Regions from separate parts of the Pseudidiomarina sp. genome, predicted to be linked through region 2. Evidence: predicted binding sites of a transcription regulator. Region 2 holds the regulator's gene; the other holds the start of a gene.
The links. Region 2 encodes NrdR, which represses ribonucleotide reductase genes. Its sites were predicted from a motif close to AAACACNANATNTNGTGTTT; they were not measured.
Positions count from the first base shown of each region.

Region 1: nrdG (anaerobic ribonucleoside-triphosphate reductase activating protein) is a predicted target of NrdR. The motif match lies at 14,051-14,070, and genes of this name have one in related genera.

Region 1 covers NZ_JBLWWR010000005.1:103,749-119,160, forward strand. Annotated here, with positions in the region: gene ACN0UN_RS06160 (S8 family serine peptidase) at 1-973, opposite strand, end outside; gene ACN0UN_RS06165 (RNA polymerase sigma factor) at 1,132-1,668, shown strand; gene ACN0UN_RS06170 (hypothetical protein) at 1,658-2,368, shown strand; gene ACN0UN_RS06175 (CC0125/CC1285 family lipoprotein) at 2,398-2,916, shown strand; gene fnr (fumarate/nitrate reduction transcriptional regulator Fnr) at 3,048-3,752, shown strand; gene ACN0UN_RS06185 (hemerythrin domain-containing protein) at 3,781-4,317, opposite strand; gene norR (nitric oxide reductase transcriptional regulator NorR) at 4,482-6,038, shown strand; gene ACN0UN_RS06195 (YbaN family protein) at 6,083-6,487, shown strand; gene ACN0UN_RS06200 (NnrS family protein) at 6,484-7,689, opposite strand; gene ACN0UN_RS06205 (U32 family peptidase) at 7,702-8,580, opposite strand; gene ubiU (ubiquinone anaerobic biosynthesis protein UbiU) at 8,583-9,578, opposite strand; gene ubiT (ubiquinone anaerobic biosynthesis accessory factor UbiT) at 9,666-10,172, shown strand; gene hemN (oxygen-independent coproporphyrinogen III oxidase) at 10,298-11,677, shown strand; gene nrdD (anaerobic ribonucleoside-triphosphate reductase) at 11,694-13,529, opposite strand; gene nrdG (anaerobic ribonucleoside-triphosphate reductase activating protein) at 13,565-14,017, opposite strand; gene ACN0UN_RS06235 (nitric-oxide reductase large subunit) at 14,430-15,412, shown strand, end outside.
Region 2 covers NZ_JBLWWR010000001.1:488,018-503,429, forward strand. Annotated here, with positions in the region: gene ACN0UN_RS02505 (energy transducer TonB) at 1-128, opposite strand, end outside; gene ACN0UN_RS02510 (ExbD/TolR family protein) at 130-531, opposite strand; gene ACN0UN_RS02515 (MotA/TolQ/ExbB proton channel family protein) at 544-1,068, opposite strand; gene ACN0UN_RS02520 (MotA/TolQ/ExbB proton channel family protein) at 1,073-2,434, opposite strand; gene ACN0UN_RS02525 (DUF3450 domain-containing protein) at 2,431-3,213, opposite strand; gene priC (primosomal replication protein PriC) at 3,576-3,866, shown strand; gene ACN0UN_RS02535 (tryptophan 2,3-dioxygenase family protein) at 3,867-4,961, opposite strand; RNA gene ffs (signal recognition particle sRNA small type) at 5,145-5,242, opposite strand; gene ACN0UN_RS02545 (enoyl-CoA hydratase/isomerase family protein) at 5,331-6,077, opposite strand; gene ACN0UN_RS02550 (ketoacyl-ACP synthase III) at 6,070-7,161, opposite strand; gene ACN0UN_RS02555 (methyltransferase) at 7,486-8,601, shown strand; gene ACN0UN_RS02560 (peptidylprolyl isomerase) at 8,604-9,188, shown strand; gene ACN0UN_RS02565 (AmpG family muropeptide MFS transporter) at 9,185-10,522, shown strand; gene ACN0UN_RS02570 (ketopantoate reductase family protein) at 10,524-11,399, shown strand; gene ribBA (bifunctional 3,4-dihydroxy-2-butanone-4-phosphate synthase/GTP cyclohydrolase II) at 11,396-12,523, opposite strand; gene ribD (bifunctional diaminohydroxyphosphoribosylaminopyrimidine deaminase/5-amino-6-(5-phosphoribosylamino)uracil reductase RibD) at 12,520-13,635, opposite strand; gene nrdR (transcriptional regulator NrdR) at 13,628-14,077, opposite strand; gene glyA (serine hydroxymethyltransferase) at 14,098-15,354, opposite strand.

The DNA.
Region 1 (15,412 bases), on a different contig from region 2:
AGAGTCGCTTTACAGCTTGCTCCAATAACGCATTAGCGGGCCCAGTGAGGGACAGATTAATCACTTTAACATGCTGCTCCGCAAGCCAATTCATTGCTTCCAACAACGGCAACAAAGCGGCACCTTGCTGCATGGCATTATGCCGATGAAAAATTGCCGCGCTATAAAGCTTAGCCCTTGGAACGAGGCTGATATAGTCGTCATGCGCTCCTATTAATAGCCCTGCAACTGCTGTGCCGTGGGCGGTTGGCTGCGCAATGTCTGCTTGAAGAAAATCTTTCTGCACAATAGTCTGCTGCGCAAATGCCGGGTGTGAGGTATCTATTGCTGTGTCAATCATTCCAATTGTTACGGGCGCTTCGCACCATTGCTGCTGAGTAAATTGCGCACGCGAAGTTCCGGCATCGTTGCTTTGTGCATCGTAAACAAAATGGCGCACTAACGATGCAGCAGCAGCTTTGGAAAATTTATTTCGCAGTAATGTTTCATCATTCATTTCGGCGGGCACCTTAAAGCGCAACACCGTTACATCCAGTGCCCCCAATGTTTGTTTGGCAAGCACTTGCGCACCTATTTGCTGCAGCGCATGTTCGGCTTCGGCAGACGCCACAATCAGCCATTCCCGCTCAAGTACACGGTTGCCATTGGCCAGTGTCACTTCTGCAAATAGCTCCTGCTGGTTCGAGTCCAGTACCGCTAAGCGCTCGGTAACGTCGGGCAGCACCGTGATTGCGGTTGAGTTGATGTCTTGCGTAAGACGTTGCGCTGACTCCGGAACCTGATCTTGCACCCTTTGTTGAACGCGGTTTTGCACTTCATCACGCACCGTTTGGGTGGTGCGTTGAATATCTTGCAGCGCAGGCTGTATCGTATTATCAATGACTTGCGCATAACCAACCGTTGGTAAAACCAAGGTTAATAATGCCAATTGCAGTAATCGCGGCGTGACATTTTGTGCTAGCTTTATAGTCATAACGTTGTACCTCGTGCAGAAGAACCGATGTGTACTCGGTTAACGGTTCCCAGCAAAAAAAATTCCATACCCATGGAATAAATCATACGTGCCGTTCGTTACCAAGGTAGCACAGGATGAATTTTCTCTGTTTTAGCTAACGCAACTTGGGAATAACGATGACAACAACACAAGTTAAACAACAGCTTAGCTCACTATTGCCAGCATTGCGGCGTTTTGCGTTATCGCTGTGCGGTAACCTTGCCGATGCCGATGACTTACTTCAGTCTACCGTCGAGCGCATGCTAACACGCCCAATACCGGACGACGTTGAGCTTCTTGCTTGGGCTTTTAGAGTATGCCGCAACGCTTGGATTGATGAGCATCGCGCACGTAAAGTTCGTGAAAATGCGACGCAGCGTGAAGAATTACAGCAAACGACGAGCCCGGACGATGCCCAACGTGTGCATGACCAGATGGAATTGCATGAAATAGATGCAGCACTTGCTGGGCTACCTGATGATCAGCGCGCTGCGTTGGCATTGGTCGCAATTCAAGGCCTGAGTTATCGCCAAGCCGCTGAGATTCTTGATGTTCCCACCGGAACGGTCATGAGCCGACTGGCCCGTGCCCGCATTAAACTCGTTGAACTATTGCAGCAGCCGAGTCCTTCATCGGGCGATAACGGTTCAAAGGGAGCACCTTATGTTCATTGATGACGTTAAATTATCAGCTTTTCTCGACAATGAACTTGAACCCAGTGAAGCTGAAGCCATTCGTGCGCAACTGGAAATAGATGACACTTTGGCAGAACGTTTATCCGCCTTAGCGATGGTTGATTTACAGGTTGGTGAGCGCTTAGACGCACAACTGCAACAACCCATTCCAGCACATATTTATGCGTTGCTTGAGGAACCTGCAGAAGCTCCCAACGTCGTTTCAATGGGCCGCTGGCAGCAGGTTCGCAATGCGCTGAAGGAGCACGTAGCTATGGCAGCTGGCGTGGCATTAATGGTGGGGTTCGGTTTCGGACAGTGGTTACCTGGCTCAACGGACTCAGGCGTCAATCATGACGTGGCCTTCGCACTTGAAACGCAACCAAGTGGCATTCCGTATCAGCTTGATGCGGATACCACACTGACGGCACAACTCACCTTTAAGGATGACCAAGGCGATTACTGCCGCCAATATCAGCTGACTCAGGCGCAACAAACCACCGTGGCCATACAATGCCGCCGCAGTGAGCAATGGCACGAAATTGCCAGTGTTCGTATGGTCACGCAAGCAAACAACGCCACATATCAAACGGCGTCAGGGCAACACGTACTTGACCCGTTACTTGACCAAATGATGCGTTCGGCGCCATTAACGCCAGCGCAAGAAAAAGCAAAACTTATCGCGGCTTGGAAAGACTAAAAGCTGCATAAAAACGAAGGAGAACGACCATGAAAACACTGAATGTTATGTTGTTCGCAGTATTGGCTCTGGTACTTTCTGGCTGTAGCTCACAGCCCGACTATCGCAAAGCTGAAGGCTCGGGCTACGGCTACCAAGAAACCAAAATTTCCGATACGCAATACCGTGTAAGCTTCAAAGCGCGCGGTACCGACAAAACCAAAGCCATGGATTATGCCTTACTCCGCGCTGCCGAAGTCACACTCGAAAACGGGTATGACTGGTTTGTAGTGACGCATCGCGAAACGCTTGTTGATCGCGAGCGGGTGCAACCCGACACCAGTTTAGGCTATACCAGTTCACGCGATATGGTCACCCGCTGTGGCTTAGTCACATGCACCACCACCAGTTACCCGCGCACCAGCATGAGCGCTGGTGTACACATTGGTGGCAATGAATCGAGCGAAATTCAAAGTATTCTAGAAGTTAAACTCGGCAAAGGCATGCGCCCAGATACTGACTACAGCTTCAGTGCGCAAGAAGTAAAGGATAATCTTAGCCCGAAATAATAACTAGCCAGCACAATATACCCCTAGAGAGGGATCTCGGGGGTACTCCATCAGCGCAAGGTTAATTTATAAACGTAGCGCGTATACTGCATGCATCACATATCGATTTTGATCTGCATCAGGAAAACGTTATGACGAACATGACCTCACACATTCATTGTCAAAATTGCAGCATGGCAACGCTGTGTTTGCCATATCAACTCGACCAAGAGGGTATGGCGCGCTTAGATACAATTATTCAGCGTCACAAACCGCTGCAAAAGCGCGATATATTAGTTAACGCCGGTGCGCCATTAAAGTTTTTATATGCTGTACGCAGCGGTTCACTGAAGTCATACACCATTGATGATAATGGTGTTGAACAAATCATCGATTTTCACCTTCCTGGCGACTTGATTGGCTTTGACGCGTTAGCGAATAGCGAGCATCGCAGCTACACGCAAGCACTTGAAACAGCGATGTTGTGTGAAATACCAATTAACGCATTGGATGATCTGGCTGAGCAAATGCCCGGCCTACGTCGGCAAATGTGGCGCTTGATGAGTGGCGAAATATTTTCCAGCAAACAACTGCTGGGCACTCTCAATAATCGTTCTGCACAACAACGCCTTGCGCAATTCCTCGTTACTTTAGCTGACCGCTTCAAGGAACGTGGCTTATCAAACCGTTCGTACCGTTTAACCATGACCCGTGCCGATATTGGCAATTATTTGGGGCTCTCGGTTGAAACAATCAGTCGCATTTTGTCGGCACTGCAGGTTGAGGGTGTCATTGAAGTACAAAACAAGCTCGTTAACGTACTTGAACCAAACCGTCTGCGCGAGCTGGCTCAATAATTGAGCCAGCTTTTTGAACACTCCAACTTTACTGACAACCGCCACAGCAATGGCCGTTACCATGACCTTTACTGGCTTGTTCTGGCTGTTTAAACAATACGGCGTTTTCTAACGCGATATGCTGGTGCAAGTCACTGACAAATTCGTTAATTCCTTCATACAACATAATCCAACTGCCGCAAGCGCCACGTGGCGCGTTACCTTGATTGGTCAGGTCCAGTAACCGCGCAACCATTTGCTCATGCTGATCGTGCTCTTCTTCCATGACCGCTATTGGGCCTTTTGGAAAAATATCACCCGCCAACATTGGGAAAAGAATTTGTTCTTCTTTCATCATGTGGCTTTCTAATTCTTGATACATCGCCTGTAAATGCTCGGCCAATCCAGCTGGGCATTCGTCATGATCGTTGTGCACGTCTTCAATTTTACGGGCAAGATTGATGAGGTTTGGCAATTGGGCACGGTGTTTTTCATGAAAATGTTCAATCACGAATTCGGTCAGTGCTTTCTTTGGCATTGCCTGATAAACGGCTAAGGCTTCATTGTGAATAGTGTGGGTGGTCATGGTCACTCTCCTAAAATGGGTGATATAAATTGCTGAACACCTCGTAACTACTGCAAATTAGATGCCAAAACTACCCACTTTGATTTATATCGGGTTTTTAGCCGAGATGGTAAATTAAACCCATATTTAATCGGGTCATTAGGCCCTAAAGGGTTGTTTATACCATGCAAGATGTCACGTTACTCGAAACGCTTATTGCTGATTTGGTAACCGATTTACCGGCTGTAATTCGGCTGGAAAAATTGGTTAAAGCACTACGAGCCCATTTTAACTGTGGTGCTGTGGTTATCTTGAAACACGATCAAGACATGCTACGACCCATTGCGAGCATCGGGCTACGACGCGAAGCTTTGGGCCGGCGATTCTTAGTACAGCAACACCCGCGCTTGGCACGCATTTTAAGCAATCGCGAAACTGTTCGTTTCGAACCGGACAGTGCGCTTCCCGACCCTTATGATGGCCTTATTGAAGATAGCCCGGACGGCCACCTTGCCGTGCACGACTGCATGGGAATTAGTTTACACATTGAGGGCAAAATATGGGGCGTGCTAACACTGGATGCCCTAGAACCAGGTACCTTTGATGCGCAAACCATGCAAGCTTTGCAACGGGCAAGCTTACTCGTTGAAGCGGCGATTCGTATGGGCTTAATCGAGCAGAACATTCGTGCGCTCCGCAACAACCGTCGCGATAGCGAGTATTCACTAACCAGTAATGGTACCGACAGTCAGGATATTATCGGTCATAGCGCGGCGCTGATAGCCGTACTGCAAGAACTAGACGTTGTGGCCGGCTCCGATCTGCCCGTTTTATTACTCGGCGAAACGGGTGTTGGTAAAGAGCTTTTCGCACGCCAGCTGCACCGTTTGTCGCCGCGTAGCAATAAGCCTATGGTGTACGTGAATTGCGCCGCGTTGCCTGAAACACTCGCCGAAAGCGAACTGTTTGGGCACACCCGAGGCGCGTATTCTGGTGCTACCGGTGAGCGCGCGGGAAGGTTTGACAGCGCCGATGGTGGCACTATTTTCCTTGATGAGGTTGGCGAGCTGCCGTTATCGATTCAAGCGAAACTGTTGCGCGTATTACAGAACGGCGAAATTCAGCGACTCGGCAGTGATAAATCACACACTGTAAATGTTCGTATTGTCGCCGCGACCAACCGCGATTTGAAACAACAAATAAAGTCTGGTGATTTCCGCGCTGATTTATATCACCGCTTGTCCGTTTATCCGTTACCGATTCCGCCGCTGCGTGACCGGCAAGATGATATTGCCGTGTTGGCCGGGCACTTCCTGGAGCTTAATCGGGCTCGTCTTGGTGTGCGGGCATTGCGTTTGTCAGCCGCAGCCGAACAAGCCCTGCATCGGTATGACTGGCCGGGTAACGTCCGCGAACTCGAGCACACCATCAGTCGCGCTGCCATAAAAGCACTAAGCTTAGGCGCTCGGCGGGATGATATCGTCAGCATTGATGCCGAATTGCTCGACTTACCAAACGCGGTGATCCAGACCGTTTCAACGCAAGACTTACCCTTACCACGCGTGACAGGTTCACTTGCGGCCGGTTCGCTGAACCTGAAAAACGCCATTCAAACGGTGCAACGTGAACTCATTCAACAAGCACTTGAGCAAACAGACTATAAATGGACGCAAGCAGCTCGTATACTGGACCTTGATCCGAGTAACTTGCATAAACTTGCAGGGCGCTTAGGGCTCAAGTAAATATCTCCACTGTTGGCATAACTTGCAAGCGAGCTGAATCTGGCATGACTGTATTCCTGCGCATCATTTTATGGCGGACTATCGCTGTTTTATCATTGCTGCTGGGCGTTATCGGGCTGCTGTTGCCGATAATGCCCACTGTACCTTTTTTGCTGGCAGCAGCTTGGGCTGGCGGCAAAGGCTGGCCTGTAGTGGAGCAAAAACTACTGGAACATCCCAAATACGGCCCTCAGATTATCGCCTGGCGTAAATATGGTGTGGTGAAGCGGCAACCCAAAGTGATTGCCAGTATTATGATGACCGGTAGCGCCATCATGCTGACGTTCAGCCCCGTTCACATCGCCTTTAAATTTGGCATTATTGGCATTATGGCAACGGTTGCGGTATGGCTGTGGCTGCGCCCAGAAGCTGCACCCACGAAGCCACCTGCTAGCCAATTTAACGATTAACCTGGGCGTCCGTCTGGTCGTGGGGTAATCAAAATTGGCAAGTACACAACCACGTAAATCAAATACGCAAGAATCCACGCGGCAGCGCTAAACATAAACCATGACATGCTAAGTTCTGGCGCCAGCCAGGTTAATAGAACCCGCGAAAGTGCCGCAACGGCCACCAACAAAAACGCCAATGACATAATCGCTTTCGGCTGCAATGGTCGGCCGCTGTGCCCTAACGAAACTCGGGCAATCATGGCCAAAATCATATTGCCCATAGCACCAGCGGTTAGCGCATGCAGCGCAATCGAGTTGCTGATATTGAAACCCAACTCACGCAGCGCGAACAGCGCTAAACCCAATGGAATAAACCAATACGCGATATGCAACGACCACAGGAGCGGAACCCGCAGCGTTATCCAGATGCGCCAGCGCAAACAACGAACACCCAAAGCAACCGCACTGATCGCGTAAATTGCAGCCATAACCACATCAGGTAATTGCGCACTGAACAATGTGATATTCAAAATGAAAACTAACCACAGGCTGCCGAGGCCAATTCGGTCGAGCCATACGATAGGCTCAGCTTTGGTGGTCATGGTGCCATTGGCGGTAAACATTGGAATAACGCGGCCACCAACAATTGCCATCAACAACGCCACCAGCCAAACGGCATTCTGACTACCGAGCTGTTGTATGTCGAAACGCTCGCTCACCAAACCGTAGTGCATCAGGGCATTACAAAATGTGAGTAAAAATAACACTGGCACGAAAAACAGATTGCGCTGTTGTTTTACTTTTATCAATGGCACCGCCAGTAAAATGGCAGACAGCGGCAGAAACAGCAAATCAACGCCGGCCACCAGCCAAACCGGTAAGTTGGCCCCAAACAGAAATGCCAAACGCCCCAATAACCACACTGTAGTAAGAATACCCAACGCGCGACCATGGGTGGCGCGCATACCGGTCCAGTTCTGCACCGCAGTTAGTAAGAAGCCCACCACGATGGCAGCCACAAAGCCGAAAATCATTTCGTGGGCATGCCAGACCAACACATTGCCGTACACGGGCAGCGAAATAGTCCCCGCTAGTGCCAAAATCCACAGCAGCATGGCAATGGCACTAAAACTGGCGCCGAGTAAAAACATGGGACGAAACGCTTGGCGCAATAACGGCCACATTTTTTGTTCAACCTGAAGATCGGTAATTTGTAGCATGATGAATCCTTTTTAGTCGAGCTGTTGAACCAAACCAGCTAGTGCCAGCCAATAGCCGTTACTATCGTTCTGTTCGAGTTTTTGTGGTTGATTGCCCGTGGTATTCGCTCGGAATTTTTCCAACCAATCAAAGGTTCCGGTCAATTGCGGGCTTAGTCGCACAACGTCAACCAGCCCTGCCATATTTGGTAATTGATTAATCAGGTTGTAGCGGCTTCCCGACTGGGTTTGAATGCCGTTCAAGATAAACACCTGTTGTCCCTCTTGGCTCGCCACCGGCCGCCCTTCGGGATAATTGATACACACCAGTTCACATTGATCTTTGGGGCGATTTTCAGAGCGCGCGGTAAAGCACCGCCCGGACCAAGCCAACGGCATATGGCCCAAGGCAAATACTTCCACTTCAAGGCAATCGCGCACGTCGTGCACCATGGGCTGCTGCAGTAACTTTGCGAGCCACTCACGCGACAGCTCAACTGGCATCACCCAGCGGCTCATACCCAAACTCATTAGTTTTCGCAGTGTATGGTGGTTGTAGCAGTTAATTGCAGGCCCTGCAACGAAGGGTAATTTTTGCTCCTGCAAATACGGAATCGCGCCCACGTCATTGGCTTCGACCAGAAAATCGCCATTGTCACAATATTTGCGCAGCTCACGTAATTCAGATGGCGCCTCTAACAACGTCATGGTCGAAAGGCACACCTGCTTACCGGCTTCACGCAGCATATGAGCTATCGCCATATAATCTTCAAATTTTAGTTCACGGCGTTTGCTGCAAACCGTTTCGCCGAGGTAAACAATATCAACCGCTGAGTCGGCGGCTTGTTTATAGAAGTTTTCGACCACTTGTTTCGGCCAAAAATATTGAATTGCTCCAAGTGAAAATTTCATAGTTACTTCCATTTCCGATGGTAGGCACCTAAGGTTGTTTGACTGCCTTCTGAAAGCCCAGCTAGCACGTGGTCCCATTGCTGCTGAACTGTAAATTGCTCGCTATCGGCCATGACTGCGTCGATAGCCTGACGCCACACTTGGGTTATCTGTGCAACATACGCAGGGCTGCGTTGCCGCCCTTCAATTTTCAGCGAGGCAATTCCCTCTTTGTAAAGCTCAGGGAGCAAACTCAAGGTATTCAAACTGGTGGGTTCTTCTAACGCATGATAGGTATCGTCACCAACTTTGAAACGCCCCTTGCAAAGGGTTGGATAGCCAGCGGTTTCATTGGGCGCGAACCGATCAATTAGAATGTTATTTAGGCGTGACTCTAACGTGCCGTCGTCGGCTTCGTCCCAACGTACGTATTTTGCTGGCGAACAGGCGCCCGCAGTATTTGGTGATTCACCCGTCATATACGAACTTAAATAGCAGCGCCCCTCCGCCATAATGCATAGGCTACCGAACGCAAACACCTCCAGTTGCATGTCGCTGGTGCGGGCAATGGCCCGCACCTGATTCATCGACAATACGCGCGGCAACACCACACGGCTTACGCCAAATTGTTTGTAAAACTCGATGGCCGCGGCATTGGTTGCTGACGCTTGTACGGACAAGTGCAACTCAACTTTTGGATAACGTTCAGCGGCATAAGCTAAAACCGCCATGTCGGCTAAAATCAGCACATCAGCACCCGCTTTAACTGCCATATCGACCGCCCTGCGCCAGGTTTCAAAGGTATCAACATGGGCAAAGGTATTTATCGCAACGTGCAATTTTTTACCATGCTGGTGCACATAACGTGCAGCCTCGGTTAAACCGGCTTGATCAAGATTTAAGCCCGCGAAATGGCGCGCGTTGGTTTCATCCTTTAAGCCCACGTACACGGCGTCAGCACCATGTTCAATAGCTGCTTTGAGGGCTGGCATACTGCCAGCAGGGCACAGAAGTTCCATAATTATTGATCCCGTCGATAAACATGCATTCGTAATGAGTATTATAATGAGTTGAAAAATTTACGGGACATTTCTGGACGGCAACTTATGGTTATCCCCAAAGTAGTAGATTACTGGTCACACGTTATTTCAGGGTTACATCGAATCAGCGTAGTGGTCCCTAAACCCATTTCAGAACAAATACTTAGCAGTATGCTGAATCACGTTCTTGAGCCCGAATTACGTGCACATAAATTAGATTTTCTACAGCAACAATGGGTGCGTATTGAAGTGCCTGACCTTGACTTGATGTTTTCGGTAACCGTGGTCAACGGAGCTAGCCGCGCGCGCTTGCGGGCGTCCATGCAACCGCAGCCAGCCAGTGTCACCATGCGCGGTAATTGTGCCTCGCTGCTACTTATGGTGAGCGGTCAGGTGGACCCTGACACCCTGTTTTTCCGCCGCAAGTTACTGATAAAGGGCGATACTGAGTTGGGTCTCGAAGTAAAGAACCTTCTTGATACCATTGAACTGGAAGGGCGTTTACCGGCACCGATCTATCGCGCCACCCAACAAACGGCGGCACTGATTTTGGCGAAACCTGAATTGCGCTAGGCGGTGTGATCAGCCACCAATTGCCTCGCTCTTATACCCCTTCAGGTGTATCAATTTTCTGATCTGCATCATATAAACTGCGCTTAGAAATTCACAGGTAAGGGGTTTTTCCTCGGGGTGTCAGCATGACCAATAACGCAAACCAGATTGTTTGGAGCCAAGCGCTCATCGACAAGTACAACATCAATGGACCTCGCTACACGTCGTATCCGACAGCGTTGGCACTGCACAATAAGTTTCCATTGAGTGCCATGGAGCAAACGCTCGCAAACGCCCCAGACGAACTGAGCTTATACATTCACTTACCGTTCTGCATTAAGCTTTGCTATTACTGTGGTTGCAATAAAGTCATCACCCGCCACCAGCACAAAGCCGACATTTATTTAGATTACTTAGCCAAAGAGATGGCCATGTACAAAGCGCTATTGGGCAACCGTAAATTTGAGTCGGTGCACATGGGCGGCGGTACACCAACATTCTTGAGTGAAACGCAGTTATCGCGTTTGATGGATTTATTGCACGAACATTTTAGTTTCACGGATAACACGGAATGGTCTATCGAAATTGACCCACGTAGTTGCAGTGATGATAAATTACGTCACTTGCGCAAGCTCGGTTTTGACCGCGTGAGTTATGGTGTGCAGGACTTCGACGCCAAAGTACAGATTGCGATCAACCGGGTGCAGGACACCGACATGATCAAGCATCAAATTGCCTTAAGCAAAGCGCTTGGTTTTCGCTCAATCAACCTCGACTTGATTTACGGCTTGCCGTATCAGCGTCCAGAAACATTTGCGGCTTCGATTGATCAGGTCATTGAATTAAACCCTGACCGTGTGTCGCTGTTTAGCTATGCCCATTTGCCATCGCGTTTTGCCGGGCAGCGTAAAATTGATGAGTCAAGCTTACCTACAGCGCCGATTAAACTTGAATTACTGCAGTTAGGCATTACCAAGTTTACTGCGGCTGGCTATCAGTTTATTGGTATGGACCACTTTGCTAAAACTGACGATACCTTGGCGCAAGCCCAGCAACGCGGTGAGTTACAACGTAACTTCCAAGGCTACACCACTTCCGGTCAAGATGCTTTGTTGGGTATTGGCGCATCATCAATTAGCCAAATTAACGGGGTGCTGTGGCAAAACGTGAAAGAGTTGCCTTCTTATTACAAAGCAATCAATAGCGACACCCTGCCGATTGTGAAAGGCTTTGAATTGAATGCTGATGATAAATTGCGTGCGGCGTTAATTTCGCAAGTAATCTGTCATTTCGATTTAGATATTCAAGAATTTGCCAACCGTTGGACCATTGAGAATTTTTGGGACTACTTTGCTGATGCCAAACGCAAGCTGGAACCATTTATAGAAGATGGTCTGGTTGAGCTTGATGCCAATCAATTGCGCGTCACGACCCTTGGTCGGCTTTGGGTGCGCAGTATCTGTGCCTGCTTTGATGCTTATCTTGACGACTCAGCCACTGCACCGCGTTACTCCAAAGTGGTGTAACGCGGCGCCAGCAATCTTAACTTGCTTGCTTGAGCGCATTGGCTTGCGCTCGAGCACCAGCAATACTGGTGTCGTGTTGCTTGCGATGATAATGCCGCGCAGCATGCTCTTGGCGACGCCCAGAGCTAAACGCTGACACCCGCTTCAAATAACCAATCACCCGCGTACCGTAGTCAATATCGGTAGAGCCACATGCTGAGCACTCGCAAAGCGTGCGCTTATCAATTTGTTCGCAGGCGTTGCAAATGGTGATTTTTACGTTAATGCAGAAATAATTGCAGCCGGTGGTTGCAGCAATATTGAGCATCGATAAGTAGCCGTCGGTTGTTAGCTTTTCATCTAAATTCAAATGCAATGCTGAGCCACCATCGAGAAACTCAATGAGCTCGTCGCCGTGCATGATGAACTTGTCCAGCGAGTTGGTCGCATCATCTTCCACCACATAGAAATACGAGTTATAGCAGTCGCGTGGCACAAAATAGCCGTCTTCACGATCCCACTTCGCATTTTTAACACCGAGGTTTTCTGCGGGGACAAATTCAGTGTTAAACATGTAACCATATTCTTGTTTCGCACGTTTGTTGGCGTCATAAATGACTTTTAAATGCCGTTGCACAAACTCGATATAGTCGCGATTGTTGCTGGCAACCAAACCTTGCGACTCGGCAGCTTCAACCATGCCATTAATACCAATCGTCAAAAACTGTTTATCCAGTGAGATAAACCCAGCATCGTAAACGGTGAGCAGCCCCGCGGCTTTGTAGTCTTCCATAATCTTCCGGTAAGCCACTTGGTACTTCTGGATTTTCTCAATTTCTGTTTCCAGATCACGACCATCCTGAACCAGTCGATTCATATTAATGGTAATGACGTTGATTGACCCGGTCGCCACACCACCCGCGCCAAGCGTGTAGGAAAACGTATTATCACTAATCTCACTGCGCAGGCGGCAACAGGAAGCCAGTGAGTCGGCATTTGGTGACAGGTAAACAAAGAATGAGTTGCCATCAGCAAGTTCGTGCGCAATATGACGTGCAAATTCCTGGTCCTTACATTGTCCTTTGTCAGTCAGCATCGCCACCGTTACCACTGGAAACGTTAAAATGGTTTTCTTGCGCTCTTCGTTAAACCAATGCAAGAAGAAGTCTTGCAGTTTACTAACTGACGCCCAGCTGCCCTTACTAAAGTCGGGGAACACAAAGTCACCGAACATGCTTTCAAAGTAATGCTGGTCATATACTGAGATATTCCAAAATACACTTTGGTAACCACGCGCAGCGGCAGGTTGATTTAACGCATAGACGACATGTTGTAGGTGGTTTGCAATCTCATGGGGGTGGGTTTCAAGGTAATTATCACCATAATCACGGCGTGCAAAATGATCAAAATACGCAAGAAACTCTACCGTAGCCACCGCGCCAGCAAACTGTGAGCTTACCGCAAATACAAAATTCACAAAGGTGCCACAGAAGCTTTCTAAATGCTTAGGCGCTTTCGACTCGCCACCAAGCTTGGTTAAGCCGTCACGCAAAAATGGGTACATGGTTACCGACACGCAATACGGTTTTAAGCTGGTTTCGTCATGCACATAAATTTCGTGGTCTTCAATTTGGCGAATGTACTCTTGCCCTAATTCGGGGCCAAATAACTCACTGATTTTGGTGCTGACTTGCTTCCGGTTAACCTGCACAAAAAAGTCCTTCATTAACTCAGCCTCTAGGGTCGCAATGTTCTTTTGGGTAACATTTGCATTGGCGTCCATCTTCGAGCCATCCGCGGCATTTTGCGCCGATAAATAGTGTTTGATGAAATCCATCTTTGCGTCAACTTGTTCTGGGTTTAAGCGCAACATGGCTACTCTCCTTATTTATAGTTTTAATGGTCCGGTTAGCTTGCAAGGAACCGGCAGTTCAGCAGTCGCTGAGTGCGTAAGTCATAAAACTTCTGATTTGTAGTAGGGCTATCAAGGCCCCCCAAACTGGCCACCCATGGCCCTGTCTTGAGGTAGGTCAAATGGTGTTTAATACGCAGCGACACATCGTCATAACCGGTGTATAAACAGGTTTGTAATCCCGCTTGTTGTGCTTGCTGCAGTCGTTCAATTAGGGCTTCCGGCTGCCATTCGCCGCCTAGAAAAAGCACGCAAGTAATTAAATTGCGATATTGAGCCAAGCGCGCTGCAAAGTATTCGGAAGTCAGTTGCTCGCCGCTACCGACCGGCCAGCTGTCGACACTGTGGCAACCTTTACACCCAACCGGACATCCGGTAATGGTGTACGCAAGAGAGACCTCTCCAGGCACCTCCTGAAAAACCACTTGTTCAGCGCTGTATCGCAGCATAATAAACCTATATCTTGTGTGCTTATTTGTTAACATGTCTATATGTTGTGTTTCTTCCTATCAAGCATAGACGCGGCGCACTTTACTGCATTGATTTAGATCAATAAAAACTACCCCCAATGGGTATACCCCATAGATTCCTTTCAGTTACCTCTTTAGCTCAATTTCTAACGGTGCCAGCCCGTGCGATTCTATACGCGGGTAATTTCTACCAAGGCGGTTTAAATGACTGCGCAAGAGCTGGGTTGATTTAACCCACAAAGATTAAATTTTCGTGCTATTTCAGCCAAATACAAAGTGGCACGGAGCTTGCTATAAGGATCAAAGTGCGCGCTAGTCACATCTGACCCAGTGCAAACTTGATTAAAGGGAGAATCAACAATGCAACAACATCAACAGCCGGAGGTGCCAAATGGCCGGTTATAAAAAATTATGGTGGATACTGATAGCCATTTTGGCCATCACCTTTGGTGTCCTGGGATACTTCGGTAAAGAAGTTTACCGTGTCGCTCCGCCGATTCCTGATCAAGTCATGACCGAATCAGGTCACGTTTTGATGACGGAAGAGTCGATTCTTGACGGGCAAACCGCCTGGCAATCAGTCGGTGGCATGCAATTAGGCTCTATCTGGGGGCATGGCGCATACCAAGCACCTGACTGGACGGCCGATTGGTTGCACCGCGAATTAGTGGCTTGGTTAGAAATAACCGCCCAGAAAACTTATGGACAAAGCTATGCAAGCCTAACCGCAGCACAACAAAACTCGCTGCAGTTCGAGCTGAAACAGGCTTACCGTCATCCAGCTTATGACGCCGCAACGGATACCTTGGTTGTTGGTGATGTGCGTGCACAAGCTATTGCGGAAACTGCGGATTACTACAAACGTCTTTTCAGTGACGACTTGTCGTTAAAAAGCACGCGCGAAAACTATGCAATGAAAGAAAACACATTGCCAAGCTTAGAACGCCGCGAAGTTATGACCCAGTTCTTTTTCTGGACTGCATGGTCAGCCGCAACCGAGCGTCCTGATAGCGATGTAACGTATACCAACAACTGGCCACATGAGCCGTTGATTGACAACAAGCCGAGTGCCGAAAATTTAATTTGGTCCTTAGTGTCAATCATTCTGCTTATTGCCGGTGTCGGTGGCTTGATTTGGGCTTGGGCCTTCTTACGTGATCATGACGAAGAAGAAACGGAAGCGCCGAAAAAAGATCCAATCAGCTTGGTAAATCTAACCCCTTCACAAAAAGCACTGGGTAAATACCTGTTCTTGGTCATGGCGTTATTTATCGTACAAATATTCTTAGGTGGCTTTACTGCGCACTACACGGTTGAAGGCCAAGAATTCTATGGCATTAACGTGTCGCAGTGGTTCCCCTATTCATTAGTACG
Region 2 (15,412 bases):
TCAATCGGTGCAGTCGGTGGTGGACCTTCGTTACGTCCCTCACCGCCGCTAATCAAAAAAGCCATGAAAGCGAACAGAAGGAACGTAGCTGCAGCACCTAATAGTATTGATACTATAAAGCGCACCATATTAATCGTCCTCTGCGGCTATGGATATCTTGTCAATACCCGCTTCCTTAATTTGATCCATGACTTTAACGACAACACCATGCTTGGCTTCTTTGTCCGCCTGAATCACTACGATATCAGTTGGCTGTTCTGCCAATAGACGTTCAATGTTGGCGCCTACGCGTTCAACATCAACCATACGCTTGTCCATCCACACTTCGCCATTCGCACGAATCGCGATGAAGATGTTTGCAGAAGGTTTCTTTTCTGCCTGACTTGCTTCTGGCTTGTTCACGTCAATACCAGCTTCTTTTACGAAAGAGGTGGTTACGATGAAGAAGATCAACATGATGAATACGATGTCGAGCATCGGCGTCATATCGATCGCTGCATCTTCCTCTTCACGAAAACGTTTACGTGCCATAATTCTTCTCTCTTAATGATGTGGCAAACTGTCGACCAATTTTTCTTTAGCTCGACGCACCCGTGTTTCAAGGCGAGAAGCAAAGAACATTCCTGACAATGCTGCAACCATACCCGCCATTGTCGGGATAGTCGCCATCGAAATACCCGACGCCATTAAGCGTGGGTTACCAGTACCTTGTACCGCCATGATTTCAAATACAGCAATCATACCGGTTACAGTACCGAGTAGTCCGATTAACGGACAAATCGCAACGCAGGTTTTGATCAACAATATACGCGCATTTAGCTTTTCGTTGGCTTCAGAAATCCATGCATCACGGATTTTATGAGCGTACCAAGAGGTGGTATCTTCCCGGGCGTTCCAACGATCGATGATATCTTGCTTCATCTTCGGGAACACCCCGGTAAGGAACCAAAAGCGCTCGATCATGAGAACCCACATGAGGAAGAGCGCCCCCATGACGACGAATAATACGTCGCCACCGGTACCCAGAAAATCCCTGATAGATTCCCAAAGCTCCATCAGGTATACCATAGGATTACTCCTTCTTCTCCGCATGCGCGGCGACGATACCTGCAGCCTGCTCGTCTAGTACGTGTACGATAGACTTAGCACGTCCTGCCACAATCGCGTGGACAAGAATCAATGGCAGTGCAGCAATCAGACCCAATGCAGTTGTAACCAACGCCATTGAGATGTCACCCGCCATGATTTTCGGATCACCAGTACCAAACAATGTGATGGACTGGAAGGTACCGATCATACCAACAACTGTACCCAAGAGACCTAATAGCGGAGCGATAGCTGCCAAAATCTTGATGATGTTAACGCCGGCATCGATACGTGGTGTTTCACGCAAGATAGCTTCGTCAAGTTTCAGTTCAAGGTTTTCAGTGTCTGCACCTTTGTTCTCTTGATACACCTTCAGGATACGGCCAAGTGCGTTTTTGTCAGATGGATTCTCAGTATTACGCAACTGTGAACGCATCTTCGCACCTTCCAAACCTAAGGTGATGAACTTGTAGATTGCAATCAAGAAACCAACGATAAGCGCAACAGTGATTACGTAACCAACTGTACCACCTTGGTGATAACGCTCTTCGAGAGTTGCTTTCTGAGTTGCCAGGTTCAGGATTTGACCACGTGCTGGGTCAATATATAAACCTTCGTAACCAGATTCAGTGCTTTCAAACGCTTCAACAGTTGATAACACGTAGCCTTCAGGCTGACGACCTAACGGCTGAATTTCTTCAGCTTGGTCGTTGTAGTTGAAGTATTCGCCCTGTGAAATCAGGTTAAATACACCAATACGCGTTACGTCACGGTTTTCGCTTGAACCGTCTAGCAGAGTTACGTCACTGTTGAAAGTAACAACTCGGCCTGACTCTTTCATTTCTGTTAACCAAGCTAACCACAGTTCTTCAAGTTCTGCGATAGTTGGTACTTCTTTCGCTTCAGCAATCGTTTCCAACACGTCTTCACGACCTGGATACTGAGAGCTTACGATTGAAGTCGCGATACGGCCGATTGTGTCACTGGCTGCACCACGTGCAACACCCACGATTTCACCCAAAGTACCAAGTGCATTTTGCAGCTCTTGTTCTTTGTTCGCGAGTGAGATTTCATTTTCAGCAAACTCAGCTTGCAGGCGTTCACCGCGCGCTTGCTCGTTTGCTAATTGACGTTGAGCTTGGTTCAACAAAGCTTGCTTGTCAGCACGCTCTGAAGTGAACTCGGCTTCACGCTCAGCATTAATGCGCTGAGACGCCGCACGATTTTGCTTCACTAGGTCAAGTAATTGGTCTAGTGATTTCGCGTTATCCTGCGCGTAAGCAGAGCTCGCGCCAGCTGATAATGAGAATGCTGCTGCGACCAGCAAAGATTTCACTAGTTTGTTCATTCTGCACGCTCCGCTGCATAGATAGGCAGTTTAATCAGATCTGGTGCGGTTTGTTTCCGCGCCATACGAATCGCTTTGGTCAAAGCACCAAGGTAAGCATCATCTAAAGCTTCCCAAGTGTTGTTTTCTTTGTTGTAAATCCAACCGTTTTTCAGGTCCAAAGATTGAGCCATAAGCGCTGCACGACCTAAGTGGAAGAAGTCTACAGAGATTTCTTCACCTTCGAATTGCAGCTTGCCTTCATATGCGATAAGACCTGCGCCGTAGTCCATTTCAGCTTGATAAGCTTCAGTGATCTGACGGAACTGCTCAGAAGTCGTTACGTTTGAGTCACTCATGATGTCGCGTAAACGCTCAACACGAGCCAAACGGCGCTCTTTGTGAATTGGAAGATCCAGCTCCACAAACTGCTCCAAAGCGTCGATCATGTTGTACATTAAAGGAACCACGCCTTGCTTGGTTGCTTCGATGCCGTCGATCTGGCGCTGTAGAGAAGCCAGTGATGCATTTTGATCATCAACTAAACGCTGAACGTGATCATTGTAAACTTTTAAGTTTTCGTATTCGTCTACAACTGCACGGTACTCATATAACAACTCTTGGCTCTGTTCGAACAAAGAATCGATTTTTTGCTGAGACCGCTTATCAGCGGTGTGAATTTTAGCTTCTTCGTTTTGTAGCGAAGAAACGTCTTGGGCAGCTACTGTCGTGCTACCTGCAATTACGTACATCCCGACTAGGGCTGCAGCAATTTTGCTTTTATTGATTACTTTGGCCATAGTTCCCAACCAATTTGACTTAACTTTAAGCTCAACGACACTAAGTCGCCAGCCTCCCAGTTATTTGAGTGACGAAAAGAGTTTAATCAACACTTGCAGCTATTACCGCGTGTAATTCTGCGGTAATAATGAAATTAATACTCCCACGATCGGCGCGACAATGTCAACTACCGAAAGCGGTATAAAATTACACTAAATGCCGTTAAAGTCTCGTTTACAGTATATTAACAGTAGTGCATAAAAGCACTTAATTTATGCATAACTATTAGAGCTAACTTATTCCCGAAAAGTTCAGTTGGGCGTGCCCAGAAGAATGCGGTAGACTCAACGCAATTATACGCCAAAACCGAAGCCGCGCACCAATGACATTAAACCCTACATTAAAAGAGCGCATCGAAGCCGAAATAAATGCGCTTGAGCAGCGCATAAAACGTTTGAATATCAATGAGGAACAGTTTTCGGATTGGTTTGACTCACAGTTATTCAGCCAAGATGCAACCACGCCAGCTGACTATATTAGCGAATTGCGTCAACACCTTCGTAGTTTAACCAACCCAACAACCACGGCGCGTAGCCAGTGGTTGTCGGAACGGGTAGCGCACCAGCTCAGCGCCTTACATCAGGCAGTACGCTGGCATGAACAACGCTTATAATCATGATTCATGTCGAAAATAAAAACCTAATGCTTTGCGCACAGATTCAGGCAGTTGCGGTAACGCGCTTTTCGGTAACAAGTAAGTAGCCATGGCGAAGAAGTCTTTAAACACCCTATTCTGCTCGGTTGTACGGCGCAGATAATCATGCCCTGACGACCCACCCGTACCTATTTTTGTACCGAGCATGCGCTGCACCATCATTGCATGTTTATAACGCCAAATTGTGAGCTTCTCATCCATCTCGGCCAGCGACGTGATAACTTGATGCGCAAGATGAAACGCCGGTTCTTCGCGATATTGCGTAATAAATAGTGCACTTAACATGGCTTTTTGCGAAAGACGTACCCGGTTATCTTCTTGTAACGCTTTATAACTTTCGTTATCAAACAGTGCTGAAAAATTCTCCCGATTCGCTTGTAGACCAGCTAATTCGGTCTCCAACTGTTTTTCATCCGCTGCATTTTGTCGAATGATTTCTTCATCATGGTCGAGTGAACGCTTCACGGCTGCCTGATAAACTTCCCAAAAACTAAAGTCTTCAAACTGTAAAAACGGCATGCGAGAAAGCCATTCATCAACCCGATCAAACAGATTCGGATGCTGCTCCAACTCCTCTAAATAGGCGCGATGCTCGTCATTTAGGCGGTTATAGAAAGACTGTTGATCAAAAGCGATGCGCGTATTGCGGGTGAGCCCGAGAATAATCTCAAGCTCCTTAAATTGAATGCTTTGAAAGCCTGAAGCTGGCACCAAATAGTCGCGGAACTCAAGGAACTCCTGCGGGGTCATGGTTTCAATCACGCCGACCTGATCATTCATTAAATCTTGAATGGTTAAAATGCGACGAAGTCGATGTGCAACAAGTTGTAATGCACGGTCATCGAGTTGTTCCTGGCTAAATTCTTTATGAATTGCGCGTAATTCGTGCAATACCTGCTTAAACCAGAGTTCATACACTTGATGTACGATGATGAAGAGCATTTCGTCATGGGCTTCTGGCCCATACATTTTGCTGTGTGGCTGTTGCGCGTCTAATAATTTATCGAGCTTTAGGTAGTCGCCGTAATATACCGGCTTCACATTCTTAGGCATGGGGAAATCTCGTTGTTCGTTAATCGTTATTGGTTATTCGTTATTGGTTATTCGAATAACGCCTTTGCTTTAGTGTGTAGTTTTTTGCGAACAACGACAAGCGTAGCGATCGAATAACGATTAACGATTAACGAATAACGAATAACGAATAACGAATAACGCTTTCAAAAAGATGGGTGGCGACCTCACCAGCCAGCACCCCGGCACCCACATCCCTGACTACGGCTGCTCCCTTCCGGGCCTGACCGATTTCACCAGTTAGTGTTGCGGGGGGACCAATGAGGTCACCATAACGGCGGCATTATCCCTTAAAGGCAGCGCACTCGCAAGGCAAGTGCAACCGACTGCTGAGAAATTAAGCGGATATGGCTATTTTTTGCGATTTAGACGCTCAGCAATGGCTTTGCGAGCGGCATCAGAACTCAGTGCACGAGCAAATATCTTCGCTTCGCGCTCTATTCTGTCGGCAACCGGCTCTGCCGGCTGCTTAATTAATTTTTTGGCTGCACGTAATCCGCCATGCGGTTTACTCGCCAAAGCTTGGGCTACTTGCTCAAGCGTATTGTTTAGCTCATCTGGCGCAACAACTTTATTGACCAAACCATAAGCGAGTGCGGCACTGGCATCAAAATTCTCACCAAGCAGCAATAGCTCCGACGCCCGCAGGTGACCACATTGTTGCGGTAACAGCATACTTGAAGCGGCTTCCGGTACTAAGCCGAGATTTATGAAAGGCAATGCGAATACCGCGTCTGTGCTTGCATAAACCAAATCACAGTGCAGTAAAATGGTGGTGCCAATGCCTATGGCTAACCCATTCACACCAGCCACTAAAGGCACACTTAAGCGGCTTAAGGTATAAAGAAATTCAAACGGTGGTGCGCTATCATCGAGATCTTCAATAGCCAGAAAGTCATGAAGGTCGTTACCCGCGGTGAAACTGTCACCTTCGCCAGTTAATACCACTGCAGCAATTTTACCGTCACGATCAGCGGCCTGTAATGCCGCACTCAACACCGTGTACATTTCTGCGGTTAACGCATTCTTCTTTTCTGGGCGCGCTAATGTCAACCAAAGCACATTATTACGAACTTCTTCTTTAACCAAGTTACTCATCGCCGCGTTTTTCCCACGCTACTTTGGTGCCTTCGTATAAAGGCACAATCAAATCCAGTGCTGACTTACCATTACTCGGCAAGGTTTCTGTATTGTCGCGCAGTGGTGTTACCCGTTGACCCCATTTGATAATACCAGCACCACAGGTTAAACCACCGCCAAATACCGCAGATACAATGGTGTCACCGGGCTTAACAATGCCCTGTTCAACGGCTTCGCAAAACGCTATTGGCAACGTTGCAGACGAGGTATTCCCGTATTTTTGAATATTTATAACAGTTTTTTCTTCAGGTACGTTGCACATTTTAGCAAGGTAATCGATCAGACGCTTATTTGCCTGATGCGGAATCAGTGAATCAATATCGTCTGTCGTTAAGCCCGTTTCTTCAAAAACTTTTTCAACGGCTGTGTTCATGCCTTTGACTGCGCGCTTGAAGATTTCCTGACCAATAAAGTTAAACGGCATAATACCGTCAAATCCAAAGCGGTCGAAACTCATGCCAAACTCGAGTGCTAAAACGTCGCGCGCATCAGCGTCACACGTAACGTGTGATGCCAGCAAGCCCGATTCTTGGTCACTGGCCTCAAGCACCATTGCACCAGCGCCATCACCAAACAGCACTGCACTTTCACGTTTGGTCCAGTCTAAAATTCGAGTCAAGCGTTCAGCACCAATAATCAGTACTTTTTTGTGCGCCCCGGTGCGAATAGCTTGTGTAGCAAAATGCATTCCGTATAAAAAGCTGCTACACGCAGCATTCAAGTCAAACGCGGCAGCATGTTTGTTGCCTAAATCGCGTTGTACCGCTGACGCTACATTTGGAATAATTTCATCCGGTGTGCAGGTGCCAACAATAATAAGGTCGATGTCATTTGCATCAAGGCCAGCGGCTGCTAACGCGTTGCGTGCCGCAACCGTTGCTAATTTGGAGGTGCCGACCTCACTGACACGGCGTTCTTCGATGCCCGTACGGCTACGAATCCACTCGTCAGAAGTTTCTAAAAAGGTTGCTAAATCATCATTGGTCATCACAGCAGGTGGCAAACACTTACCCCAGCCGGTAATTTCTGCATATTTTTTCACGTGTTAAAACCTATAGTCACGGGTCGTTTTTCGCTATCATAGCACGAATGTTTCCGTCTGAAATGTCCGACCAATTGAAAAGCCTAAAACCGTTATTCGTTATTCGATAAAAACCGTTGTTCGTTATTCGATCGCTACGCTTGTCGTTATTCGAAAAAAACCGTTGTTCGTTATTCGATCGCTACGCTTGTCGTTATTCGAAAAAAACCGTTGTTCGTTATTCGATCGCTGCGCTTGTCGTTGTTCGTAAAAACATAGACACTAATAACTAATAACCAATAACCAATAACCAATAACTAATAACCAATAACGATTAACGAGCAAATGACAACACTACATAGCCCTGCCGGCACTTGGCAACTCAATCGTTTTCCCCCGCGCACTGCAGATACCCTGCAAGCCTGGGATGCAGCTGATGAATTGTTGCATCAAATCATTGCTCAGCGCGATGATCAGCGCCCACTGCTCATTAACGATCAATGGGGCGCCCTGTTGGTCCCCTTTGCGGGGCTGGATGTGACCAGCCTGAGCGACTCATACGTCAGCCATTGTGCATGGCATCATAACCTGCGACATAACAACTTACCTGAAACGCTATCAGCAATCTCACCACTGGATACTCTGCCCGATACCACGGATGTGATTTATCTTAAAATTCCAAAAAGCTTAAGCTTGCTTGAATTTCAATTGGCAAAACTGGCCGCAGAGCTACCTGAAAACACCCAGCTATTCGCGGCAGCCAAAAGTAAGTTACTGACACCAGCTGTACGCAGCTTGTTTGAGCAATATTGTAGTGATGTTGATGTCTCGTTAATTCAAAAAAAATGCCGCACGGTCAGTGCTAAAACGCGCGCCGTAGGGCTTGATCCCGAGCGCTTTATGAGTAGTTGGGAGTTACCTGAGTTTCAGTTAACCCTACACCATCATGCCGGTGTATTCGCCCGTAATCAATTGGATATTGGCGCACGCTTTTTACTTGAACACATGCCCGCAGCGGGTGTCGAGCACGCAATTGATCTTGGCTGTGGCAATGGTGTGCTTGGCTTGCATTACGCACGCCTTTCACCAAGCAGTCAGGTCACATGGGTTGATGAGTCCTTTTTGGCCATAGCTTCCACGTTGCGTAATATTAAAACAAATCTGCCCAACGCCGCTGCCAATCAGTATCAGGCGGAGGTTGATGATTGCCTGGCGCACAGCGCCGACCAAAGTGCTGACCTGATAGTATGTAATCCGCCATTCCACCAAGAGCATGCGGTGACGGAACATATCGCACGACAAATGTTTCGGGACAGTAAGCGAGTTTTGCGTAAAGGTGGGGAACTTTGGGTAGTGGCAAACCGTCATCTACCGTATTATCAACCACTAAAGCGCTTGTTTAAGTCTGTGCACCAAGTGGCACAGAACAGTAAATTCGTGATTTTTAAGGCTCGGGGTTAATTATGCGTTATTTAGTTTTTGCTCTTACTTTACTGCTAAGCGGCGTGAGCGCTGCACAACAAATTCAACCGGACAATTTATTCCCTAAAGTAAAGTTTATCACGACCGAGGGCGATATTGTAGTTGAACTGAACCGTGCCAAGGCACCGATAACCGTCGATAACTTTCTCACCTACGTGCAGGCGGGTAGCTACAACAACACGATATTTCATCGTGTTATTCCGGGCTTTGTCGTGCAAGGTGGCGGCTACACCGAAGAGTTTGAAGCTAAAACCATGTTCGACCCTATTTTTAACGAGTCGGGTAACGGCATGTTGAACAATTACGGCACCATTGCCATGGCGCGCGAATCCGATCCACATTCTGCAACGCGGCAATTTTATTTTAATCTTAATGACAATGAGTCGCTGAACCCTTCCAGCAAGGGTTGGGGCTACGCTGTGTTTGGTTGGGTTGTTGCTGGCGAGGATGTGATGGAAAAACTGGCAAGCGTGGAAACTGAGATTTATCACGAACAAACCGGTTGGCAGAATGTACCTAAGCAGCCCCCTGTACTTAAAAAAATTGAAGTTGTGCCACAACAGTGAGTCATTCTGCAACTGGCGAGCCTTGGTATAAAGACTTTGCGATTTACCGCGAACCGCGTATCTGGGTGATATTTGGTTTTGGAATAATTAGTGGATTTCCATGGGTGCTGATTGGCTCCATGCTTTCAGCTTGGCTGCAAGAAATGGGCGTTGACCGCTCTGCTATTGGGTTGTTCGGTGTGGTTTTTGTGGCCTACTCCATCAATGCCCTGTGGTCACCATTAATTGATCGCGTGCAAATTCCTGTTCTAAACCGCTGGCTCGGCCAGCGGCGCGCCTGGATGATGCTGTGTCTGGCCGGTATCCTGGTTGCCACCGCGGCTTTAGCCCAACTCGATATCATCGAAAACTTATGGTGGGTTGCCTGCGCAGCATTGGTCATTGCAATCTTTTCAGCAACCCAAGATATCGCCATTGATGCGTACCGGATTGAAACCTTCGGCCCACACGAGGCCCGTTTACAATCAGCGGGTGCAGCTATGGCCACCGCGGGTTGGTGGACCGGTTATAGTGGTTTCGGCGCTATTCCGTTCTTTTTAGTGGACGGCACCACCTTGATGTGGCAAGACGCGTATGTCGTACTGTGCTTTGTTATTGCCGCACAAATGCTGTTTGTTCTTGCCGCCAGTAAGTCTACGCGGTACCGACCAGAAATTCCTAAGTTCAACCATTGGTTAGATTGGTTGCGAAGTACATTGGTAGAGCCAATCGCGGAATTTTTCCGTCGCAGCGGCTGGCGACTAGCACTTGGTATGCTTGCTTTTATATTTCTATTTAAGCTAGGCGAAGCCTTTCTGGGCCGCATGTCGATTGTGTTCTATAAAGAAGTGGGCTTCACCAATGATGACATTGCCGTGTATTCGAAAATGGTAACGTGGTGGGTTACGATTATATTTGCCATTATCGGTAGCTTTGTAAACCTGCGGCTAGGCATTGTTCGTGGCTTGTTGGTTGGCGGTATTGCCATGGCTTCATCCAATCTTATGTTCGCTTGGATAGCAGGTGTTGGCCCTGACACGGACTTATTACTTGCGGCAGTGATTATCGATGGCTTCACGGCTGCCTGGTCAACGGTCGCTTTTGTCGCATTTATTAGCTTACTTTGTAATCGCGCTTTTACCGCGACACAATATGCGCTATTTGCATCGCTCGGTAACCTTGGCCGTACGCTATTATCGTCTTACAGCGGTTACGTGGTGAATTGGTTGGACGGTGATTGGCAATTGTTCTTTATTTTGACAGCGCTGATGGTTTTGCCAAGTCTCATTATCCTCATCATTATGCGTAAGCCCCTGCTGCGGCTTGAACAAAATTACCATCGGGAGATGAATTAGCATGCATTGGGTTGTCATCGGTACAGGTGCTATTGGCAGTTTAATGGCGGTTAATTTACGCCGTATCGGCGAACACGTTGCAATTAAACCGCGCCAGGCTACCCATTCACCCATCTCCATTATTTATAACGCGCACAACTATGAATTTAGCACCACAACCTTGCCCTTAACGCAGCCCACACAAGTTTTTGCCGCGGTAAAGGCTTACCAGGTTGCAGCCCTGCTACAGGAACTCAGCCAAGCACCTTTACCTGACGGCTCATCCTTGATTGTTAGCTACAATGGCATGCTCGACAATGAATCCACCATCATGCCGGAGCGTGCGTTGCACTGGGTGACTACCCACGGTGCTTATCGCCATAACAACGAGGTGGTGCATGCGGGTTTCGGTGAGAGCTGGTTGGGCTGGGCGCAGGTAGAACACGCATCAAGTGGTCGCCCCGCCGAAGTCTTTAGTGCGCTGAATAATGCGTTACCGCTACTCAACTGGAGCCCAGCGATTAACCAGCGACGTTGGCAAAAACTTGCGGTTAATTGCCTGATCAATGCATTTACTGTCATTCATAACTGCCGTAACGGCGAGCTGTTACAGCATCACCTGCATCACGAGCAAATGATTGTTGCAGAAGAAATTTGTTGGTTAGCACAGCACCGGGGAATTCAACTTGTGCCTGAGAAACTGGTTGAGCAAGCACATCAGGTCATCAAAAACACCGCAAATAACTTTTCTTCGATGCTGATGGATGTGCGCCAACAGCGCCAAACTGAGATTGATTACCTCAATGGTTTTGTTGCACGCCAAAGCGCTGAGGCGGGTCATGCGGCGCCAGCTAACGAAAAGCTCTGGCGCCAAGTGCAATCTATCAGCGTGTTTTAATCGCGGGCTTGCTCATCTTCAATAAAATCGACCACTTCAAGGCCGAAGCCCGACAATGCTGAATAGCGCTTCGGCGAGCTCATCAAATGCATATGATGCACACCCAAGTCAGCTAAAATCTGCGAACCAATACCCACGTTACGCGAAGCATTAGATGCTGCTGCAGTCGGCTTACGTTCACCTCTATCTTCAGCCGCAAAACTCATCACCTGTTCAAGTATGTCATCAGAATTTTGTTGCCGGCCAATAACCACCAGCACGCCATCGTTTTCACCAATATATTGCATCGCATGCCCTAGCGGCCAACTGCGTTTCGCGGCGCGCTCGGTGGCAAATAAATCATTAAAGGTGTCTTGCAGATGTACGCGCACATTAACCGGTTTCGCTGGGTCAATTTCACCACGCACCAACGCGTAATGCACTTGGGCATCAATAGTATCTTGATAGGTAATCAGTTCAAATTCGCCATAAGCTGTCGGCAATTTGCAATGCGCCTTACGCTCAACAGTTTTTTCTTTCATCGAGCGGTATTCAATTAAATCGGCAATGGTACCAATTTTAAGATTATGCTCGGCCGCAAACACCTCTAAATCAGGGCGACGTGCCATGGTGCCGTCTTCATTAAGAATTTCGACGATAACGGCGGCCGGCTCAAAACCTGCTAAGCGCGCAAGGTCGCAACCAGCTTCAGTATGCCCAGCACGGTTGAGCACCCCACCCGGCTTCGCTTTTAGCGGGAAAATATGGCCTGGCATCACTAAGTCCGCAGGCTTAGCATCACGGGCTACCGCCGCTTGCACAGTACGGGCACGATCAGCGGCTGAAATACCCGTTGTGACGCCTTCTGCGGCCTCAATTGAAACGGTAAAATTCGTCGCGTACGGGGCGTTATTCTGATCAACCATCAATGGCAGTCGCAGTTGTTTACACCGGTCTTCGGTTAGCGTCAAACAAATCAAACCGCGCCCATAACGTGCCATAAAATTAATCGCGGCGGGCGTAACACACTCTGCAGCCAAAATGAGATCGCCTTCATTTTCGCGGTCTTCATCATCCATCAAAATAACCATTTTCCCTTGACGAATGTCTTCAATAATTTCTGCAGCACTGTTTAATGGGGTCACGACGTTAAGTCTCCTCTCACCCGGTGCGGAACCGCAATAATGCGTAGATCATCCGCTACCTGACGTACATCTGAAAAATTTAATTCGGGCACTTGGCTCATGTGCGTAAACGCGGGTAACTGCAGCAACCCATGACCAGTATGTCCCAAAAGTTTAGGTGCTAAATACACCACGAGTTCATCAACGAGCTCTGCTTCGAGTAACCCACCGGCAAGCCCCGAACCGCATTCTGTCCACACCGAATTGATTTCGCGTGCTGCAAGCTCATGCAGCAGCTGAACAAGGTCTAACAATCCGTTGGCGGCACGCGGTACTTCCAGCACACTCACATGATCAGCCCATGTTTGTGGTGATACCGTATCAGGCCCATGCACCAAGATAATTGGCGATAGTTCTTTAAATAAAGGCTCATTGCCAGTTAACAACCCCTGCGAGTCGATAATCACACGTACAGGTTGTAGCTGTGCGTCGGGGTGCCGCGCTGTGAGTGTGGCTTGATCAGCCAGTACAGTTTGCGCACTGCTCAACACTGCACCACTTTGCGCGCGCCAGCGGTGGACATCATGGCGCGCCTCTTGGCAGGTTATCCACTGGCTTTCACCATTGGCAAGTGCTGTGCGACCGTCCAACGACGCTGCCATTTTCACCCGTAACCACGGACGTTTACGCTGCATACGTGCAACGAATCCACAATTTAGCGCACGAGCTTGTTGCTCCAAAACCCCAACAACCACCTCAATGCCATGCGCCTTCAAGCGCTCAATACCATCACCACTTACCTGTGGGTTTGGATCTTTCAGGGCAATCACCACACGTGCGATACCTGCTTCAATCAACGCATCTGCACAAGGCGGCGTGCGTCCAAAATGACTGCAGGGTTCTAACGTTACGTAGGCCGTGGCGCCTTTCGCTTTTGAGCCAGCTTGGCGCAGTGCGTGAACCTCGGCATGTGCTTCACCAGCACGCTGATGCCAACCTTCACCGATAATTGTGTCGTTACGCACCAGCACACACCCAACCATTGGGTTTGGTGCGGTTGAAAAACGCCCCTGAGCAGCAAGCTCAAGGGCGCGTGACATATAGCGTTGGTGACATGCCATCGTATTAGTCATTGAGCCGCGCAATCTCCTCGCCGAACTCACGGATATCGTCAAACGCACGGTACACAGAAGCAAACCGGATATAGGCAACTTTATCAATTGCTTTCAAGTTTTCCATAACCAGACCACCGATAACTTGGCTGGTTATTTCACGCTCACCGGTTGCTCGAAGCGCCGATTTTACGTTTTGAATCGCCTGCTCCATCGCCTCTAAACTTACTGGGCGTTTTTCTAAAGCGCGTAGCAAACCGTTGCGCAGCTTGTCTTCATTAAATGGCTCACGGGTACCGTCAGACTTGATCACCCGCGGCATCACCAACTCGGCTGTTTCGAACGTGGTAAAACGCTCTTTGCATTCAGCGCACTCGCGTCGACGGCGCACTGAGGCCCCGTCAGCAACAAGCCTCGAATCGATGACTTTGGTATCTTGTGTGCCACAAAATGGACAATGCATACGCTGCTTCCTTGATTGAATTACTTGTAAACAGGGAACTGCTTACAAAGCGCTTTCACTTGCTCGCGAACACGTGCAATGACGCTTTCGTCAGTAATGTTATCCAATACATCACAAATCCAATTCGCAACTTGCTCTGCTTCGGCTTGCTTAAAACCACGGCGGGTAATCGCCGGTGTGCCTAAGCGCAAACCTGAAGTTACAAATGGTGAACGTGGATCATTGGGTACTGAGTTTTTGTTCACCGTAATGAACGCCTGCCCCAATGCTGCATCGGCATCTTTGCCGGTGATATCTTTGTCGATTAAATCAACCAGGAACAAATGATTTTTAGTGCCACCAGACACGATCTTGTAACCGCGTTTCTGCATCACTTTTACCATGGTATTGGCGTTGTCCAACACTTGTTGCTGGTACGCTTTAAACTCTGGTTCCATGGCTTCTTTGAAGGCAACAGCCTTCGCCGCAATCACATGACATAACGGACCGCCCTGGCTACCAGGGAATACACCGCCATTTAATTTTTTATGTAAATCTGGATCATCTTTGCCTGACAAAATCAGACCACTGCGCGGGCCAGCCAAAGTTTTGTGCGTTGTGGTGGTTACTACATCCGCGAATGGAACTGGGTTCGGGTACAAGCCTGCAGCGACCAAACCAGCAACGTGGGCCATATCCACTAATAAATAGGCACCCACTTCATCGGCAATTTCACGAAACTTCGACCAGTCAATCACACCTGAATACGCAGAAAAACCAGCAACGATCAGTTTCGGTTTATGCTCCAACGCCAATTTGCGAACTTCAGCATAATCAATCTCACCGGTTGATTCGTCCAGACCATATTGCACAGCGTTGTACAATTTGCCTGAGAAATTCACGTGCGAACCGTGCGTTAAGTGGCCACCATGCGCCAGACTCATACCCAGTACCGTATCGCCGGCGTTTAATAACGCCAAAAATACTGCTGAATTAGCCTGTGAACCAGCATGCGGCTGAACGTTGGCATATTTTGCACCAAATAGTTGCTTGGCGCGCTCAATGGCTAAATCTTCAACCACATCAACGTACTCACAACCGCCGTAATAGCGCTTATGCGGATACCCTTCGGCATATTTATTGGTCAGCTGAGACCCTTGTGCTTCTAGCACGCGTGGGCTGGTGTAGTTCTCTGAAGCGATCAATTCAATGTGCTCTTCTTGGCGCTGAACTTCGCCAGTCATTGCCTGCCATAACTCTGCATCGTATTCGGCAATATTCATCTCATGTTTCAACATCGGGGCTCCTAACTTCACGGGCTGTCTGAGCGACAGTATAAGAACGAGAAATTTATGG